Regions from separate parts of the Clostridium sp. 001 genome, predicted to be linked through region 1. Evidence: riboswitches for the same ligand, from Rfam matches in the RefSeq annotation. Region 1 holds a riboswitch; each other region holds the start of a gene.
The links. Region 1 has a riboswitch for cobalamin ahead of B5S50_RS01185 (hypothetical protein). Riboswitches for the same ligand answer to the same signal wherever they lie in the genome.
Positions count from the first base shown of each region.

Region 2: another riboswitch for cobalamin. It lies ahead of hemA (glutamyl-tRNA reductase); the one in region 1 lies ahead of B5S50_RS01185 (hypothetical protein).
Region 3: another riboswitch for cobalamin. It lies ahead of B5S50_RS14005 (ABC transporter substrate-binding protein); the one in region 1 lies ahead of B5S50_RS01185 (hypothetical protein).

Region 1 is NZ_CP020473.1:254,383-261,404, forward strand. It holds gene B5S50_RS01175 (Ig-like domain-containing protein) at 1-3,188, opposite strand, end outside; gene B5S50_RS01180 (hypothetical protein) at 3,249-3,743, opposite strand; cobalamin riboswitch at 4,050-4,236, opposite strand; gene B5S50_RS01185 (hypothetical protein) at 4,386-4,865, opposite strand; cobalamin riboswitch at 4,996-5,179, opposite strand; gene B5S50_RS01190 (Ig-like domain-containing protein) at 5,365-6,633, opposite strand.
Region 2 is NZ_CP020473.1:2,815,944-2,822,965, forward strand. It holds gene B5S50_RS13190 (glycosyltransferase family 2 protein) at 1-833, shown strand, start outside; gene B5S50_RS13195 (GtrA family protein) at 892-1,311, shown strand; gene B5S50_RS13200 (glycosyltransferase family 39 protein) at 1,324-3,522, shown strand; cobalamin riboswitch at 4,106-4,285, shown strand; gene hemA (glutamyl-tRNA reductase) at 4,442-5,638, shown strand; gene hemL (glutamate-1-semialdehyde 2,1-aminomutase) at 5,667-6,941, shown strand.
Region 3 is NZ_CP020473.1:3,001,253-3,008,274, reverse strand. It holds gene ytaF (sporulation membrane protein YtaF) at 1-151, shown strand, start outside; gene B5S50_RS14015 (heme ABC transporter ATP-binding protein) at 140-970, opposite strand; gene B5S50_RS14010 (iron ABC transporter permease) at 970-2,019, opposite strand; gene B5S50_RS14005 (ABC transporter substrate-binding protein) at 2,045-2,992, opposite strand; cobalamin riboswitch at 3,220-3,399, opposite strand; gene B5S50_RS14000 (YARHG domain-containing protein) at 3,482-4,264, opposite strand; gene B5S50_RS13995 (hypothetical protein) at 4,278-5,333, opposite strand; gene B5S50_RS13990 (GTPase domain-containing protein) at 5,336-6,610, opposite strand; gene B5S50_RS13985 (GDSL-type esterase/lipase family protein) at 6,666-7,022, opposite strand, start outside.

The DNA of each region.
Region 1 (7,022 bases):
TCCGGTGTGAAATATCCCTCATAGTCACTGTCTTTTCCTGCTGCTAGGGCAAGTTTGTTTTTCAACTTTACATTATTAATAACAATAGCTCCCTGACCATCAACAACTGTTACAGCACAAGATGCCGTTTTATTTCCATCTTCAGTATTTGCCGTTATAGTTGCGGTTCCTACTTTTATTGCCGTTACTTTTCCACTTTTATCTACCGCTGCTACTGCAGGATCACTGCTTGACCAATCCACCTTTTGGTTAGTTGCATCGTTTGGTGTTATGGTTGGCGTAAGCTGCAATGCAGCTTTTGGTATCAACTTAACACTTGTTTTGTCGAGAATTATTCCCGTCACACTTACATTTTCTTTTATTGTTATTGTGCACTGTGCTTTTGCATCCCTGTTGTCTTCAGATACGGCTGTTATTACGGCTGTTCCTTTTTTTAATGCTGTTACCTTTCCATTTTCATCCACTGATGCCACTGTAGGATCACTGCTTGACCAATCTATTTTTGTATTAGTTGCATATTTAGGCGTTATAGCCGCTGTAAGCTGCAGTGTATCTCCTTTCATTAGATCTGCACTCGTTTTATCAAGACCTATTCCTGTTACTTTTACTGGCTGTGATTGTGACAGCTTTTTCTCTGCGTCAGTCAATTTATCCATCGTTTCCTGTTTTATTGAAGCTTTTTTAACATCACTTAATTCATCATATGCAGCTCTTGCGGCATCAACCTTTTCCTTATCAGCTGAAGTAATTTTATATACATCCGGCAGTGCTGCTATGGCATTGTTTACAGGGACTGTAGAATCTTTGACATCTGTACAATCAAAAATCGAGACTCTGCCTTCAGCTGCACGTACAAGCGAATCCAATCCCCTACATATTTGTGCAGATTCATAAGATGAATTATCAAAATCAGTAGTACCATTTTTCACATCAAACTTCTCAAGTACACCATCCAAAATAGTCTTGCCGTCTTTTATATACATCTTGTCAAAAATATTGGCATGTGCCATTCCAAGTGTCATATACACCTGGGCATTGGTCCAGGCATTATTTAAATCAATTTTGCCATCAAGATCTACACTGCCGCCCCAGAAAGATCCCTTATAAGTCTGGGCATTTGAAAACTGTGCAAATACATGATCCATAGCCTGTTTTACGTCATAGTACTTGTCTCCTGGTTTTGCATCTGGATTACAATAAGCTGCAATTGGTTGTAATTTCATAGTCCACATATCAGGAGTAGTATTTCCTATTACTGCTGACCCATCAGCACCTTTTGACCCAAGTGCACCCTTGGCCCATTCATGTATATATCCATCTAAATCATCTTTAGTAATGTGCTTTCCATCATTAGGAATAAGATTAATATAATTACGAGAAGTTAATGCATAAATTGCATACTGCGGCGTAAAATATTGATTTGATGCTTTCACATACTCCTTATTTGAAATTATGTCTATTAAATCATAAGCTTTTATATCTCTTGGATCATAGCCTATAGCAGTAATTGCCAGAACTAACTTCTCCCATTCCGTCATCTTTACATCCCGAGCAGTTACCCCTGCATCTTTCATTTTCTGCAAGCCTGTCTGTATACTCTTAAACCAGTCATCATAATATCCTGCCCTTATTCCCTTATAGCCAGAACGGGCCGATGAAAATATTCCCCAGTCCTCATCTGAAAAAGTAACAGTTTCTTCTTTTCCTGGAGCCGCAGATTTGTCTCCACCCCAGCTAAATTCAGGTACATCTCCTGCAATACCTAGCTTGGTGCCTAATTTGGTATAAAGAATATCTTCTGCCTTTTTTGCATCTTCAATCTGCTGTTTTTGTTCATCTTGTGTAGGTCCTGCTGCACCATTATCAAGGAGTTTAGCAGTCGATGGAAGTACTTTACCAAGTACAAACTGATAATCCTCATTTGAATTATAATTTATCTTAACCTTACTGGTATCAATATCTATAGGCACGTCTCCAATAGTTGGTGCATTTAAAAATACATCTCCACTATAGGTTACGCTAACATTATATTTGCTTATTAGCTCTTTATCTTCATCAGATCTTGGGACTATTTTAAAAGTTGCCGTTGTCTTAAGACTATCATCTGTATTATAAATAATTGGGGAAGTAGGAACAATATAAGTTTTATCATCAGCCGTTACCTGCACATCTACAGTCACTTTTGCTGCTGTTTTTTGTGTGTTTTCTGAATTTAAATATGGATATCCATTATTTGAAGAATCTATTTTCCAGGTTTTATCAAAATCAAAGTCTAGAGCTGTATATGTATCTTTATTTTTCATTTCTGCAGTTGTATAACCTTTGGGGTTACCATTATCAGAAGAAGATGGGGTGTACCCTAATACATCTTTATCATACGCACAATTTTCTGCACTTGTGGTAACTCCAGTTTTACTATCATAATAGGTTGAACATAGGATTGGTTGGCATTTATCGCTATGTTCACCAGTATAATTTCCTGTAAATTCACCATAAAAATAGCAGTGATCTAATTGTTCACCACCCATTGAACAAATTCCTGCATATCCCACCATTTCCTCTGATGATTGATTATCAATAATTACATTACTGTAACAATCTTTTAAGTACCCAGCTGCAATACTACTTGTTTGTCCAATTGTATCCCTAGCAACTATTCCTGCTTCAAAAAAAACTTTAACCTTATTTGTAATTGTTCCTGTTGAAGAACAGCGAATAATTGTTCCACTTGCTTCATTAGCAATTAGTCCATAATTTTCAATTTTATCACCTTCAATAACTACGTTAGCATCAATCCTAGCATTCTCCACAATACCATCTTTATTAATAATATTGAACAAGCCGGATTTAGGATCATTATAGTTACTTATAGTATGAAATTTTCCATTAAAAGTACCATTAAAAGTATTTTGTGTTGTAAAAGATTTCAAAGGTAATTCAGATTTACCTACATCAATATCCTGAGTTAACAGAACATTTTTACCCGAATAGTCTATTCCCTTATCAATATCTTCCCTAAGCTTGTTTAAATCTTGTACTGAACTTACAGTGTAATTTCCATCTTTATCCTCAGTTAAAGATGGAGTTGATGCTGCCTGAGTATCTGCTATAACCGGGTATGGTGCAAATGTCATTAATGTAAATATAAGCATCATAACAAAACTGACCTTTTTCCATATCTTTTTCATTTCATTCTCCTTTCTAAATTATAAGATTATGTAATATAAACTAATCTTAATATTATTTTTTTAGGTTCTTGCTTGTACACCACCTCCTGAAAAGGACTTTTTGTATTCCTCAATTATAGGCTTAAAATATTTTTTCTCACCCTTTTTTCTGCATTCTATTGCGTCTTCCAATTTATCAAAATATCCTAAATGTTTTTCTTTTCCTGCAAGAGTTAAGCGAACTCTCCATTTACTTCTTTTTTTATCCCAATTAATACCTTTGTAACCACTAGAATTACTAGAAGAAATTTTGCGTGTTAATTGGCCAATTTTTGTTCCTTTAAATCTATCTACATTAGTTGCTTTAACCTGAATAATTTTAGTATGTTCTATCATCAAACATCCACAACTTCTAGTTCCACCATCTATTAAATGTCTTTCTCTAACTTTTACTTTGTTTCCACAGTCACATAAGCAGTTCCAAATAACACCCCTATCTTTATATTTTTTATTTGCAACAGACATAACTGTTAAACGTCCAAATTTCTTTCCTGTTAAATCTTTAAATCTGTTCATTTTCTCACCTCAATTTATGTATTTTGCCGCCGACTTCCTTCAAATTCCGCGTCACCATGGACACCCTTGTCTTAATCTATGCACTTTGGTACTATCAACCCATACTAGGGACTTTCACCCTTTAAATTGCGTCCATGCTGGGTGCACCATAATAAAAGAGACCTTCCTTCGAAAGTCCCTTTTATTACATAAGCATTATATATGACTAATAAACTAAAAAAGAACCACTAGGGTTCTCTCATGTCAATATAACCGTTTACTTTTAATTATAAACAGCTTAAATATAGTAACATCTTCCCCTCCGAAAGAATTAACAACATATCAGGCAGGCTTCCTGGCTCAGATTCATCTTACTCCCCTGTCTTCCCAGATATAAAAATCCAGTGACATAATTAGGGTTTCATCCTCCATACAGTAACGGTGGGCTGCAGTGCTTTTTACACTTTTCCTTTTAACTATCGCATTTGACAGCACCTAATACTAAATATTAAATTTTTATTATCTTTATATTAAGGTTAGTACATAATTTTTCAAAAGTCAACATAATCTTCTATAAGGAATTCTATTTTGCTCATAGAATTTTTTATGAACCAAAATACCTATATGCCTATTTAAGCTGTAAAAATAACTGTATATTTATTTTTAAATTATATTAACTTGTTTTTCCAAATTGTTAAATTTAATTTTTTGAGGTAAAAAATCACAGAATATCTTTTTGTCATTTAAAGTATCTCCGTCATAACCGCTGTTAAAGTATGCAAGTAAAGTATTTTCATCAATACAATGAATCCATTTCTCTAAGCTATCACTAAATTCAAAATCTTCTTCAAATATAGTATCGTCTTGATACATACTTATAATGTTATACAAATACATATCAAGCTTTAGAACTTCATTAATATTTTGAATATTTATTCCATCTTGTTCCACAATTTCTTTTTCTTTTAATGAATAAACATCATAATAATTTTCAAGTTCTTTATAAAATCCCACTACTTTTTTGAGATACTTATAAAAATATACATTATTAATTTTTACTTTTATTTTATTACTTTTATTTAAATAAGAAATCAATCCTGGTTTATATTCAGAAAACTGCGTCTGATAAAAATAATGATTCATAAAAAATCCTCCCTTAAAAAAAAATTCCTTTTAACAAAAGCGTTAAAAGGAAATAGTATAAAAAAGTTTGATTAGTCATAGAAAATCTAACAAAACTATCATTATAACACTCCCCCTATCACTCGTAGAGATATTTGTGTAAAATATAGGTAGGTCTTCTGACTCAAGATTCACCATTTTAGTACGCCTTCCCAATATTTAAGTGGCATAATGTACTAAAACTCCTCTATTACAGCTACGGGATAGTTCAGGATTTTCACCTGATTCCCTTTTAATTAATCAAATTAGATTAAACCCATATTTATCTTTATAGAACTTAATTATAATTTATACCTATTACAGTTTAATGTCAATCTCCAAATACATTTTTTTAGCTTTAAAATATAAGATGCTTCTATTTGATGGAATAGGATTAAATTTAGTTGAAGGCAAGTATACATTATTGAAAATTTATGAGTTTTGCTAGAAATATTAGCAAAACCCATCTTATAAAAATCTTTTATTTATTTGACTGAACAGGTATATCTATAATATCTGAAAGGGGATTCATATTTTCAAGGCTGTCCCATACAAATGCCTTTAATTTATATATTCCCTCTTCTGGAAGCTTCATAATACCTGTCAAAATAGATGAATCTCCATTTTTTATTGTCTGTTTTCCACATACATAGTTGATGAATTTAGCACCTTCATCATATAGTGCTACTATAAGCGATTCATCCTGATCCTTACCTGAATTATTTTCTGCCTTTATATATACTCTTGCATCATCACCTAATTTAAATGAACTATCCTTTATAAGATTAGTTATCTTTATTGGTTTTGGTGTGTTATTTTCCGTAACAGTAATTGTACACTGTGCTTTTGCGTCCTTGTTGTCTTCGGATACCGCTGTTATAGTTACTGTCCCTGCCTTTAATGCCGTTACCTTTCCATTTTCATCTACTGCTGCTACCGTAGAATCACTGCTTGACCAATCTACCTTCGTGTTAGATGCATTCTCTGGTGTTACAACTGCTGTAAGCTGCAGTATATCTCCTTCTGTCAAGTTAGCTTCCATTTTATCTAAAGCTATAGATTCTACTTCTTTTATGCCCTGACCATCATCTTTAAATGTTGTTATTGTATCTCCATCTTTTAGTTGTGTATCCTTTTGATTATAAGTACTGTTGTCACCATTTAAAGTGTAACTCCAAAACTGCGTATCATCTTTTGACATTAAAGCTCCTGCTGCTAGAGAAGATTTATCAAAATCTTGTCCATGCTTTTTTAAACCTTCCATGATTGCAGCATTAATAGAATTATTATTCAATACAGTAACCTGTTCACTGAAACTATTATCCTTTTGCACATTTTTTACAGTTACATTTACAAAATCATTTTGAATTGAGTCATAACTAGGCAATAAATCATCATAATTTTTAGCATAAAAAAATAATAGATAATCTCCATCTTTTACACTTTGAGATTTAGGATAATTTTTAGGCGTTGTATAATTAACTTTATACATCCATCCACTTTGAGATCCATAATTACAATCATCAGTGCCATTTTTCTGTCCAGCTATGCTATCTACCATTCCGGTATCTTTAACTTCTACATCTAACCCTGTGGCTTTCAATACATCTTCAGCAGTGGCATTTCCTTTTACTTTAATTTGCTGTGGACTAAAAAGATTTTCATTATACATTCCTACTACTGCTGCATTAACATTTATATCATTACTATTTTCATCTGCAAAAACACTTCCTACATTTATTCCTATCATACTCACTATCATCATAAAGGTTATGAATATGGATATATATTTTTCTCTTCTCTTATTTTTAAATTAAATTAGCAGTAAATGTAAAACACCAGGTTAAAAAACTCTACTTAACCTGGCATTCATCTAAAACTTTTAATTAATCAATAAAGAAACTTACTCTTATTTTATAGAAGCAACTGTCTTAATATCCAGAACATTAGCTGCATTATTAACATCAGTTTGAATAGCTTCCAATTTTTCTAATTGAGTTTAATTATTATAAGCTATATTTGTTTTATTTGCATGATTTGTCATTTTCGATATATATGTTGGTTTACTGTTCCAATTATAATATCAATATTTAAGTGTTCCATCTGGAAGATATCTTGCTAGTCCCAAATCACATTCAC
Region 2 (7,022 bases), 2.1 Mb from region 1:
TTATATTTATAAATGATGGAAGTAGCGATAAGACCAGGGAAAAGACGGAAAAGATATGCAGTGAGGATAAGAACATAAGACTTATTAATTTTTCGAGAAATTTTGGTCATCAATGTGCTATAACTGCAGGAATGGAAAACTCTATAGGCCAGGCTGTAGTTGTAATAGATGCAGATCTTCAAGACCCTCCAGAAGTTATTTTAGATATGATTAAGAAGTGGAAGGAAGGCTATGATGTCGTCTACGGAAAAAGAGCTAAGAGGGAAGGAGAATCATTTTTCAAGAGGTTTACAGCAAGGTCATTTTATAGATTATTAAAGAGTATGACTAGCATTGATATTCCTGTAGACACTGGAGATTTTAGACTTATAGATAGAAAAGTGTGCAATGCATTAAACTCACTGCCGGAAAAAAACAGATATGTGAGGGGGCTTGTAAGTTGGGTTGGGTATAAACAGACCTTTGTAGAATTTGTAAGGCATGAAAGATTTGCAGGGGATAGCAAGTATCCACTTAAAAAAATGCTGAAACTGGCCTTTGATGGTATAACTTCATTTTCTTATAAACCGCTTATGCTTTATGGATATTTAGGAGGACTGTCACTTTTTATTGGATTTGTTTCAATCATAGTTGAGTTTACAAAATGTGTATTACAAAAAACGAGCATAGTAAATTTTGGACTCATAATATCAATTGATTTGGTGATGTTTGGGACAATATTAAGTTGCATGGGTATAATAGGCCAGTACATTGGAAGAATTTTTGACGAAAGTAAAGGAAGACCTAATTATGTTATTGAAAATATAGTAAATAAGGCATTTGAAAGAAAATAGGCTAGCATACTGACTGGTTATTTCTTTGAAAATGCCTAGTAGAAAGGAGCAGATAAATATGGATCAATTAATTAAAACTATGGATTCTATTTTCAATGGTAAACTAAAACTACTAAGCCGTTTTTCTGCCACTGGTGTCATAAATACAATAATAGATTTTGCTGTATTTACTCTTTGTCAAAGTGTATTTGGACTGCATTATACAATAAGCCAGGTTATAGGTTATAGTTTTGGAGTTGTAAATAGTTTCATATTCAATAAAAAGTGGACTTTTGAATACAAAAGTTCTGGAAAAAAGGTGATTCGAGAGTTATCTCAATTTGCAATAGTAAATCTCATTTCACTTATTGCAACACTCGTATTTATGAAATTTTTAATAAATGATTTTAATTTAAACGTGTATTTATCAAAAATAGTCGTAACACTCATAGCTCAGGTAATAAATTTTTTATTATATAAAATATGGGTATTCAATTAAGGAGGAAAACTTATGAAAAAATTTAAATTTACAAAAGAAAGATTTGCACTATGTATAATTCTAGCCATATCTGCAATATTGAATTTTGCGAATTTAACTATAGAAGGATACGGAAATGGATATTATGCTGCAGGTGTAAAGAGTATGCTCATGAATTTTAAAAATTTCTTTTTCGTATCATTTGACCCCGCGGGATTTGTATCCATTGATAAGCCGCCTTTAGGTTTCTGGATACAGACTATATCAGCAAAAATATTTGGATTTAGTGGATGGAGTATATTATTTCCCGAGGCACTTGCCGGAGTAATTTCAGTTGGAATCTTATATTATATAGTAAAAAGATCTTTTGGGGAGATAGCAGGACTTATATCGGCTCTGTGCCTTGCAATAACACCAGTTTTTGTAGCAACCAGCAGGAATAATACTATAGACAATCTATTAATTGTGACATTACTTTTTGCCTGTTTATTTTTATCCAAAGCTGCTGAAAAAGGCAAGCTTAAATATCTAATAATAAGTTTGGTTCTTGTAGGATTAGGGTTTAATATAAAAATGCTTCAGGCATATATGATAGCTCCTGCTCTATATATAACTTATTTGATTTCTTCAGCTGTACCTGTAAAACAGAGGATAAAACATTTGATTATAAGTACACTTATTCTTGGAGTAATATCCTTATCCTGGGCAGTGGCAGTTGACTTGGTTCCATCACAAAATAGGCCTTTTGTAGGGAGTAGTACAAATAACACCGTTACTGAACTTATATTTGGACATAATGGACTGGAAAGACTTAGCAGTACTAATGGTGGTATGGGTGGAGGACCATCAGGAAAGGTAGGAAATCCTCAATCTAAAGAATTTAGAAGTAATTTCGGCAAAAACCAGGCAAATTCACAAAGTGGAAACAGTAATGCTCCTAGTGGAATGACACCTCCACAAAATTCAGGAAATTCTGCTCAAGGTCAACAAGGAGGTCCGGGAGGTGAGACTACACAAGGCAATTCCAAGAATCAAGGTGGAGGACCTGGTGGCGGCGGACCTGGCGGATCAAATGGACTTTCAGGAAGCTTTGGGGGACAGACAACAGCAGGTGTTACTAGATTATTTTCTAAAAATGTTTTGTCAGACCAGATAGTTTGGTTTTTACCTCTAGCTATATTTGGACTTGCTGCATCTGTAATAGTAGAAAAACTTAAGTTCCCATTTGATAACAAGAAAAAATTAGGGTTAACATTATGGACATTATGGTTGGTACCTGAATTCATATATTTCAGTTATACAAAAGGATTGTTCCATCCATATTATTTAACAATGCTAGCCCCTCCAATTGCAGCTTTATGTGGAATAGGACTTACTTCTATGTGGAAGCTATATAAGGAAGGCAGCATAAAATCATGGATAATGCCTGCAGCATTTATTGCAGAAGGATTGGTACATCTTTTGATGTTATCCTATTTTACTACTACTATATCCACTACTATAAAATGTATAATTATAGCAGCTATCATATTGTGTTTTGCATCTGCTGCACTGCTTATAATATACAGGATAGTAAAGAAAGGAAATTTGGATCAGGGTAATAGTGGAAGGCTTGCTAAGATATTTACAGCACTTGCTCTTATAGGAATTTTAGTAACACCTGCTATCGGTTCTGCTGCTGCTATAACTCACAGCTTAAGTTCTTTGCCAGCTGCAGGATTGGAGCTCCTGTCAAATAGTAAATCAGGAAATTCCATGATGATGGGTGGACAAAACAGCAGTAAGAATTCAAAGCTTATAAAATTCCTTGAAAATCATACGTCAAACGAAAAATATGCACTTGTAGTTTCAAGTTCTGCTTCTGCTGAAGATATAATAATTGAAAGCGGAAAAAGCGTAATGGCCCTTGGAGGTTTCTCAGGATCTGACAAGATACTTTCTCTTGATCAATTTAAACAAATGGTTAAAAAAGGTGAGGTAAGATATGTACTTACAGGAGGTATGGGAGGAAGAGACTCCCAGGATATAATGAATTGGATTCAGAAAAACGGCAAAGCTGTTTCAACTACTGAATGGAAAGATACTACTAGTTCTCAAGCTCAAAAAAGTGTAAATTCTAATAACAATAATAAAAAAGAGAATAGTTCAAAAGAAAATAGTAGTTTCCAGCATCAAGGAATGGACGGCATGAACAATGAAACGCTGTATGATTTAAAAGGCACTGTAAAATAGAGGTAGAGTTTCTAAACAAAAAAATCAACGTATACTCCAGATATTTTTTACAACCTTCAGCTCATTAAATATTTTGATAATTCTAAGTAAAAAATTCTAAAAAGCTAAGAACTTTTGAAAACTCGTACCTCAGACAATTCAAAAGTTCTAAGTTTTTACGAATTTTTTTCTAAGACTTATATGCAAAATATTTAAAAGAGCTTCATTATTGTAAAAATATGCTTGCGTATAAGTTGATTTTTAAGTTATAAATCCACATTGAGGTATTCTAGCTTAAAATTTGAACTTATACCTGAAAATAATGCTGACAAAATTGAAATCACACTTAAAAACTTTTTTTATAAGTCTTAGTGAGGTATTTTAGAAAATCTTAGAAGCTTATATATGTCTGAGGTACGAGTTTATATAAGCTTCTTTAGATTTTCAAAATACCGAACTTTAGACCTATAAAAAGTTTTTAGTATGATGAAATTTGTCAGCATATGAACTGGTATATGTCAACTTTCAATCTAGAAACTCTATAGTTGATTCTTTTTATGATAATGTTATAATTAAAATGAAAATTAATGTTGTAAAATAAAATTTAATAAATAATAGTATAGGTTTAAGTATATTTAATTAAAAGGGAATCAGGTGGAAATCCTGAGCTATCTTGTAGCTGTATTAGGTGAATTTAAGTAGGACAAGCCACTTGTAAATAGGGAAGGCATACTTAGATGATGAAGCTTAAGTCAGAAGACCTGCCTATATAATAGGCCGTTAACTCTACAAGTGATAGGGGGCATTGTAATAAATAAAGCATTTATTACTTATGTTTATGTGTAAAAACCTTTTAACACTTAGTTAAAAGGTTTTTTAGGTATATAGTAAAGTTATATTTTAATTATAATAATATAGTTGTAATATTGGAGTTGATAAAATGATACAACTTATAGGGGTAAAAAGTGAATGTGATATTGAAATAAGGCAGAAGTTCTCTATTGTATCGTCAAAATTAGAAGATAAATTAAAGAATGTTTATAAAATTACAGGAAACGTTTTAATTTTGAGTACTTGCAACAGAACAGAAATATATGTGGATTCTAATACACAAGGGGAAGAACTAATAAATGCTGTATTTGATGCTTTAGGTTGGAGCAGGGAACTTATTATATATACCTTTTATGCAAAAAGTGAAGATGCTATTAAGCATTTAATGGAAGTAAGTTGTGGTTTCCATTCTAAAATTTTGGGAGAAGATCAAATTTTAGGACAAATTAAGACTGCATATAATATGGCATTAAAAGTTAAAACTATAAAAGGACAGCTTCAGAGGCTGTTTCAGAATGCAATAACCTGTGGTAAGAAGTTTAAGAATGACTGTGAAATGTATAAAATACCTGTATCTGTACCATCAATAGCTGTTAAAGAAGCAGAAAAAAGCAAAATAAAAAGGTATATGGTAATTGGGTTTGGAGAAATAGGAAAGCTTGTCCTCAAATATTTAGCTGGTTTGAATACTGAAATTGTATATATTGTAGTGCGTGATTTGAATAAAGTTAAAGATTTATACGAAAATTGTAATTGGATTAAATTCATAACTTTTAAAGAAAGAAAAGCTTATTATAGCAATGTGGATTGTATTATAAGTTGTACTTCTGCACCTCATGCTATAATTTATAAAGAAGAACTTCCTAAAAAGAAATTTCTCATATTTGATCTTGCAGTACCTAAAGATATAGATGCAGGTGTATTAAGTCTTCCAGGTGTAAAAGTATATGACATAGATAATATAAGCAGTATTGATGAAAATAATAAGATTATGCGAAAAGAAAAAATGGAAAAGTACAGGTATATTATCCAAGAATATATAGATGAATTTATAAAATGGCAGTCTTTAGATGAGCTTTCACCGGAAATACAGAAGATGAAAAGTTTTGGAAGTGAAATATGTGAAAAGAGGATAGAGACTTTTAAAAATAAAAGGTATACCAAGGATAATGAAGTACTCGTACAAACTATGATACAGAGTACAGCCAAAGTGTATATAAACAGGGCTATAGATGTATTAAAAGAAGCAAAACTTCAAGGAAAAGAAGATGAATATTTAAAGCTTATAAATAAAATATTCTGTTAATGATGAAGAAATGGAGATGTAAAACTTAATGAGAAATGATGATATATTTAATGAATCTAAATTATATATGCCAGGAGGAGTAAATAGTCCTGTTAGAGCATTTAAAGATGTGCCTTTGAATCCACCTGTTATAAAGAGGGGGAAAGGGGCTTATATCTATGATGAGAATGGTAATAAATACATAGATTTTGTATGCTCCTGGGGGCCTATGATTTTAGGACACTGTGATGATGATGTGGTAAAGGCTATAAAGGATACAAGCGAAAATGCTATATCTTTTGGCGCCACTACAGAGCTTGAATTGGAGCTTGCAAAATATGTATGTACCACTTTAGATAATGTAGAAATGCTTAGAATGGTAAATTCGGGAACAGAAGCAACTATGAGTGCAGTAAAGCTTGCTAGGGGATGTACTGGAAGAAATAAAATAATAAAATTTGCAGGCTGCTATCATGGTCATTTTGATGATTTTTTAGTAGAAGCAGGTTCTGGAGTCATGACAGAAGGAATTCCAGGAAGCGCTGGGGTTCCTGAGGACAGTGTGAAAAACACTTTAATAGCTAAATATAATGATCTTTCTAATGTGGAGAAAATTTTTGAGAAGCATGGTAAAGACATTGCAGCAATTATAGTAGAACCAGTAGCAGGAAATATGGGCGTAATTCCTGGAGATGCCAATTTCTTAAAAGGACTTCGCAGTATTTGTGATAAAAATGGAAGCTTGCTTATTTTTGATGAAGTAATGAGTGGATTTAGAGTAGCTTATAAAGGAGCCCAGAGCATTTATGGAATAAAGCCGGATATAACTACTTTTGCAAAAATTATAGGTGGAGGTCTTCCTTGTGGTGCTTATGGTGGAAGAAAAGAAATAATGGAGAAACTTTCGCCAATGGGACCTGTCTACCAGGCAGGAACAATGTCCGGAAATCCTCTTGTAATGGCTGCAGGAATCGCAACTTTAAAGAAGCTGCATGACAATCCTGATTACTATGCACATCTTGAAAAATTAGGTGCAAAATTGGAACAGGGTATAGGGGACATAGCAAAAAAGAAGGGCATAAATGTTGTAGTAAATAGGTGCGGAGCAATGTTCGCTATATTCTTTACTAAAGATTCAGAAGTTAGAAATTATGAAGATGCTAAAAAATGTGATACTTCTCTTTTTGCAAAGTATTTTCAACATATGATAAGCAAAGGCATTTATATTGCACCTTCTCAATTTGAAGCTATATTTTTAAATGTAAAGCATACTGAAGAAGATATTGATAAATTCTTAGAGGCATTCAGCACATTTGAAGTCTAGGATGTAGATTACTAAACAAAAAATAAACTTATGCTCCGAATATTTTTACAAACACAAACACGTTAAATATTTTGATAAGTC
Region 3 (7,022 bases), 1.9 Mb from region 1:
AACTATATTTACCTTCATTCTCAGTACAACAGGCCTAGTTGCAGGATGTGTTATAGGCAGCAGCTGTTTGTCTAAATTTTTCGGGAAATATGCTCCTTTTGTGTCTGGCATTAGTATTATAATTTTAGGTATCTATGAACTAATCATTTAAATTTCCATTTTGCTTATTGGGATAGTCCCTTTCCTGTCCTATGGGTATTATATAGGGCTTCCCAGTAACTGGATTTTTTATTATGCATACATTTATTTTATACACCTTTTTTATGTTTTTTTCTGTGAGTACTTCCCGAGGAGCACCTTGCATCACAACTCTTCCGCTATTTACAAGTATTACATGGTCACTATACTGGGCTGCAAAATTTAAATCATGAAGTACCATTATAACTGTTATCTTTTTGCTGAGTGATTTAACATTATCCAAAATTTCAATCTGATGGTATATGTCAAGATTAGATATGGGTTCATCCAGCAGTATAATATCTGTATCTTGTGTAAGCGCCCTTGCTATTAAAACTCTCTGCTTTTCTCCACCGCTAAGCTGATTTATATACTTGTCATGGAATTTCCAAGTATTAGTCATTTCCATAGCATGTTTGGCAATCACATAGTCATTTTCTGATTCACTTTGAAGTTTCGAAAAATAAGGAGCTCTTCCCATCAAAACTATATCTTGTACGGAAAAATCCATATTCAAATCACTGTTTTGGGGAACTACCGCAAGTTTTCTTGCCAGTGCCTTATTTTTTAAATCAAGTATATCCTTATCTTTTATAAAAACCGTGCTCTTATAAGGCTTTAAAGTTTTAGCAATATTTTTGAGTAAAGTAGTTTTACCGGAACCATTAGGCCCTATAATCGAATAAAATTTATTTTTTTTAAAATCTATGTTTATATCATGAAGTATATCAACTTCATCAAAACTGTAATTTAAATTTTTAACTTCAACTGCACACAAATTTGAATTATTCATTATATCACTCTCTTTTTAGATTTTATTAAAAGATAAATAAAATATGGAGACCCAAATAAAGCAGTTACAGCGCCCACAGGTATTTCAGAAGGAGCAGCTATAGTTCTTGCCACCGTATCGCAAATAATCATAAACACAGCTCCAATTATCAATGAGAAAGGCAAGAGCACCCTATGGTCAGGTCCAAATACCATACGCACTGCATGAGGAATTATCAGTCCTACAAATCCTATTACACCACTTATAGACACACAGGCTGCAACAATTATTGAAGAAACAGCAAGTACTATTTTTTTTACATTTTCAACTTCTATGCCCAAACTTTTAGCAGTATCATCCCCTGTAAGCATTATATTTAAATCTCTTGAAAATAAAAGTATTATAATTATACCCAGGAATATGAAAGGTATTAGCATCAATATTTGATTATAGGTTGCTGCAGAAACACTTCCCATTGTCCAAAAAACAATTTTTTCAACCTGCTGTCTGTTGAATACCATTATTATAGATATTATTGAAGATAAAAGGAAGCTCACAGAAACACCTGCCAGAAGCAGTGTAGTTGGTGGTATCTTGTTTTTTACCCTGGCTATGTTATAAACCAAAACAGTAGTTGCAATAGACCCTACAAAAGCCATCATAGTAATGGCTGTAGACCCTAGAAGCAAAGTATCCAGCTGCAGCATAAATCCAATTGCAGCTCCAAGAGCAGCCCCTGAAGATACTCCAAGTACGTAAGGATCTGCCATTGGATTTTTAAATATTGCCTGAAAGGATGCACCTACTACTGATAATCCCATTCCAACTAATGCTGAAGTTACTATTCTTGGTAAACGTATCTGTAATATTATGAGCATGTGATTTTGTGACATACTTGCTGTAGAAACTAAATTTCCCACAATAGGTATTTTACTTAGTATCACATATAGTGTTTCCTTGAAGGATATGTCTGCAGAACCAAGCATAGCTGATATTACTGCCGAAAAAAATAATATTACTATGCAAATGCAAAAAAACAACTTAAAATGCTTTTTCCGGGAAAATTTCATAAGCACATTCCTCTCTTATATATACTTAAAATGCTTCAGGATGAATTATCTTTGCCAGGGATTCTAATCCATCTGCAAGTCTAGGTCCCTGTCTGCTTATAATATCTTCATCCATTTCAAAAAGTTTATTTTTCTTTACAGCATCTAAATCTTTATAGCCCTTTGTAGACTTAATTCCATTTTTGCTATTAAATTTATTGGAACATATAAGTATATCAGGATTTTTTTCAACAAGCTTTTCAAGGCTGTAATTCCAACCTGTAACATCAGAAGCAGCATTTTTGCCTCCTGACATTTCAATCATCTTGCCTATAAAAGTGTCTTTTCCCGCAGTAAAATCACCACTTGTACCATAGCTTACTACATAATATACTGTAGGGGTGCTCTTTCCTTTTACCTTTTCCTGTACAACTTTAACCTTTTCTTTCATATTTGAAACTATACTATATGCCTTTTTATTAGCATTCAATACTTTTCCTACATTTTCTATATTGTTATAAGTATTCTCAAAGCTTTCATTTTTTGAAATAGTTAAAACCTTTATATTAAGCTGCTGCAGCTTTTTTAAAATATCCGGTTTAGTTAAATTAGTAGCTATTACCACATCCGGTTTAAGCTGAACAATTTTTTCAAGACTTGGGTCAGTTATAGTACCCACAGATGGTATTTTAGAAGCTTCTGTAGGATAAGTGCAAAAGTCAGTTCTACCTACCAAAAGATTTTGTTTGTTTAATGCATAAATTGTTTCTGTAACATTAGGCGATAAAGATATCACCTTTTTAGGCTCACTTTGAATTGTAATTTCCGTATTAGTTGAATCTTTTAATTTTAAAGGATAAGTGGTATTTTTAACAGATTCACTTTTGCTGCTGTCTATATTAGAATTGCTTGTATTAGATGCTCCGCATCCTGCTAAAAACACCGTAATCGTAATCATAATTAGTAAAACAAATTTTTTGCTACTCTTAAACATTAGTTACTCCCTCCAATTAATTAAATAAACAGAGTTCTTAGTATCAGATGGAGTTTTAACTCCACCTGATGCTTAGAAATCGTTATCCAGAGACGTAGCTGCTCTTTTACTCCCACTTGGAAAAGTGGGTGTATTAGAGCAGGTAGTCATCGGATAAACGAAAAAAACTATTACCCATAGATAACAGTTTTTAAGTAAATTATTTTACTTTAAAGCCTATCCACGTAAGCTATCCGTAAATTTTAGGCAGGTCTCCTGGCTTTGATTCATTGTATATTTACGCCTTCCCTGTTCCCAAGTGGCAAATTCATAAATATACTCCTCATTACAGTGGCGGGACCGCATAAGTTCTTCACTTATTTCCCTTTTAAACTTAACAATCAAGTACCTAAAATTCAATATTAAATTATAGAATAAGTATATCATTTCTCCTATTTTATATCAAATTCTACTTTTTATACCCCAGGCATTTTCAAAGAAATAACCAGCCTATTTTTTATAATAATCTGCATCATATCCAGGTGATACATATTTTCCACGGCCTTCTGCTGTTAATATGACCTTTACATTATGTCTCTCAAGAGCAGAAAGTTCCTTGCCATCATTGGTATACTTAGGATTAGGCTTATACCAGGACCTACTTGCAAAATAACTCTTATATGGTTCTGTAGGGAATGTATAGCCATGCCTTGCAAATATTTCATTTCTAGCAAGTGCCAGCTGCTTTTTACTCATACCTTTCAGGTCATTACTAGTAAGTGCCCTTGTATTGCTGTAAGGTATCACGTATTCTCCTGAATTATTATCTGAATCATTTTCATCATTATTATTTAAATCAGAAGAAACGTTTTGCTTGGATTCCACATTTGAAACATTTTTGCTGGGACCTTTACTTATAAGTGAGGATACCATCTTAAAGGCAACAACAAATACAATTATAGTTAAAATAGTTATACCTATCATTTTGAAATTAAATGGCCGTTTATCCTTAATTGGAGTATCATCTAATTCCTTGGTAAATTCCTCTTTATCTTTTCTATCTATCCTCTTTTGTCCATGAGATGAACTAAAATCAAAAGTATCGCTGTCTTTTAAACTATCCTCATGCTTTTTATCTTCTTTTTTATAGTTATTATTTTCTTTTCCATAGTATTTTGTATCGTCATTTTTATCCTCTTCTCTTTCATGTCCCTTTTCCTGCTTTGCACCACAGTATACACAAAACTTATCATTTTCATTAAGCTCTGTACCACATTCTCTACATTTAGCCATCTACTTGTCACCTCTAATCTTTATTTGAAAATAACTTCTTTAAAAAATACACTAGATTATGTTTATGTTCAACTTGTTCATTTTCCTTCATACATATAGGACTTTCTTTAACTTCTTCATTTTGAGAAGATGGGCATAAAATATTATCATACATATCAATGGTAAATTTTTCTCTAGAACAATCATTATCTGCCTGAATAAAAAATTCATTTAAAACCCGTTCATTTTCTATATTATTCATAACAAAGTCTATAAAAATATGATGTCTTTCATCAATTCCTTCAAGATAGAAATTATTATCTGCCATATCAAAAACATATCCTGCTTTTACATCTTGAGTAAGCCTTTTTATGCTTCCTTCAAGGAGAAATTCAATATTTATAAACTCCTTTATTTCAGGCTGCTTCACATAAGTTGTAAAACCAACCTTTCTCCTTACTGCAAAAGGAAGTGCCCTATACAAATATTTTAGTATTCCTTTTATAACTTTATCCATATTTTTATTATAAGAAACCACAATATATATCTTTTTATTAAAAGCAGCTGCATCAAAACAAGCTTTTACCATATTTATAAATATATTTTTATCTATGGAAGCAACTAAAAACAAGTCTTCTATAGAGTTAAAAACATCATAAGTTCTATCAACTTTCACTTCTCTCAAACTTTCTATGGAAGTTCCCTTATCCATATCATAATTTTCTACAAATCCTGAGGCGTATATTATTTTTTCAGGATTTTCTATGTATAACTTTCTTTCGTTCTCAGGTATTATATAGCAGTGAGTAAAATACCTATTCCTTTTTAAGGTATAGTCCTTCCCTGCAAAAGCTGACTGTCCTATTATAATTTCTCCATCTCCAGCATTTGCATAAAAAAGTGCCTTAGGATATTTACTTAAATCTTTTTCTCCGGCTAAAAATGCAGGAGCAGCATAAAAGCATAAACTGTGAATAGTGTCTTTTATGAATTCATCCTCAAGTTCGCTGCTTTTTGCAATAGTATCATAACCTGGAGTACTGCTAAATATTCCTCTTTTTTCCCTAGTATAATACTGCTGCTCTATCATATCTATTCCCTGCCCCCATCCAGATAATTCATTTTATAAAGCAGCCACAAAAAAGGCTCATCCACTCTAATAGGATTTATACTGCTGCTTCTATCTATTTCAAGATGATTGGAATTAGAACCCAGAGAAGATACTGCAAAATAACCTGCAGTTTTAAAACAAGCATCCACTGCACCTTTAAATGGGGCATCAGCTTTCAATAAAAATTTTCTAACTTCACCATCAATATTTTCAAATTCATTTAAATTAAAAAATCCTTCATGATTGTAATTTTTAAATATATTACTGTTCTCTCCTATATATTCTTCATCCTTTAAATTCTTAAGCATATCACTTTTAGTAACCACTACTGCCGTAGGTATATGCGTTTTTTCTTTAGATTCCTTGGATATAAAATTTTCAAACAAATACACTATTATATCCTTTGGTTCCTGATACTTTTCCGTAAAGTCACCTTTTTCCCTATTTACAATGCTTAACTTTTTCCTCAAAGTCCTCATTTGAAGTGGATCTACAAGAAATATTATTCCATCTGAATTCTTTATATGTTCTGCATGATTTTCCATATAGGTCTTATCTGTCATACCCTCACCTGGTATATCATAAAAAATAAGAGTCAAAGGTGGAATTTTATCCTCTTTAAATTTCAAATTTTCTATTAAAGGTTCTACATGCTGTTTGGGAGTAGGATCGAGCATTAAATTTTTCTCGAAAATTCTCTCTTGATTTTCTCTTATCTCATCATTATACCCGGAGTTTCCTGCAATAAGAGAGGCCCCTATTCTTTCACAAGTATACTTTTCAAGAACATAAAGAAGAGTTGTCATATATACGGACTTCCCTACTTGAGAAGCTCCTATAACGGATATAATTTTAGAAGGTCCTCTTCCTGAAGTTATAGGCAAATCATTGTGACAGTAAGGACATAATCTTTCATCTGTACTTGCATCGTATTTATCTTTAATTTCAACTAGTACTTTGTCCACTCTCGTCTTATTTCTTTCAGGAAGTGCCTGAGCCTTAACAATGGGATTCATTGGCCCTAATGTTCCTTTTCCTATCTTTTTATAGTATCTATTAAGAAGCTCATCCTCTACCTTTTCATATTCAGGATCTCCCTTTTCCGAGTGGGAAGCCCTAAATACTACATGATCTGATTTAAACTTTTTAAAGCAAAAAGGACATGTTATCATAAAAGGACCTCTTTCATAAGTTGCCTTCTCATAAGTATTTCTAGGTTCACTATTACCACTCCTGAAAAATTTAAAGATTTCCATAATCTCACTCCTCCATATTAAATCTTCTAAGTTGAAAATAAACACATAGTGCTTGCTATAAATATTTCTTCATATTTTCAAGAATAACTGAATATGCATTTGGCCACATATGTATACCTTCTATTGAAAATTCTTCTTTCAAGTTTCCTTCTTCATCCATTAATCCATCATTTACATTAATAAATTTGTAATTATGTTTTTTAGCTAATTTTTCAACATCTTCATTTGCTTCTAGAATAATAGCATTTGTACGTGTCTTAAATCTACTTTTTTTAAATTCTTCATCTACTCCAGGAAAGTCAGCTTTTGCATTCAATGGATAATAAGCCATTAAATACACTTCGCAATGGGGGAGCTTTTCACTTATTTGAGTTAAAATCTTATCATAGTTCCCAATTAAATTTTCCTTCTT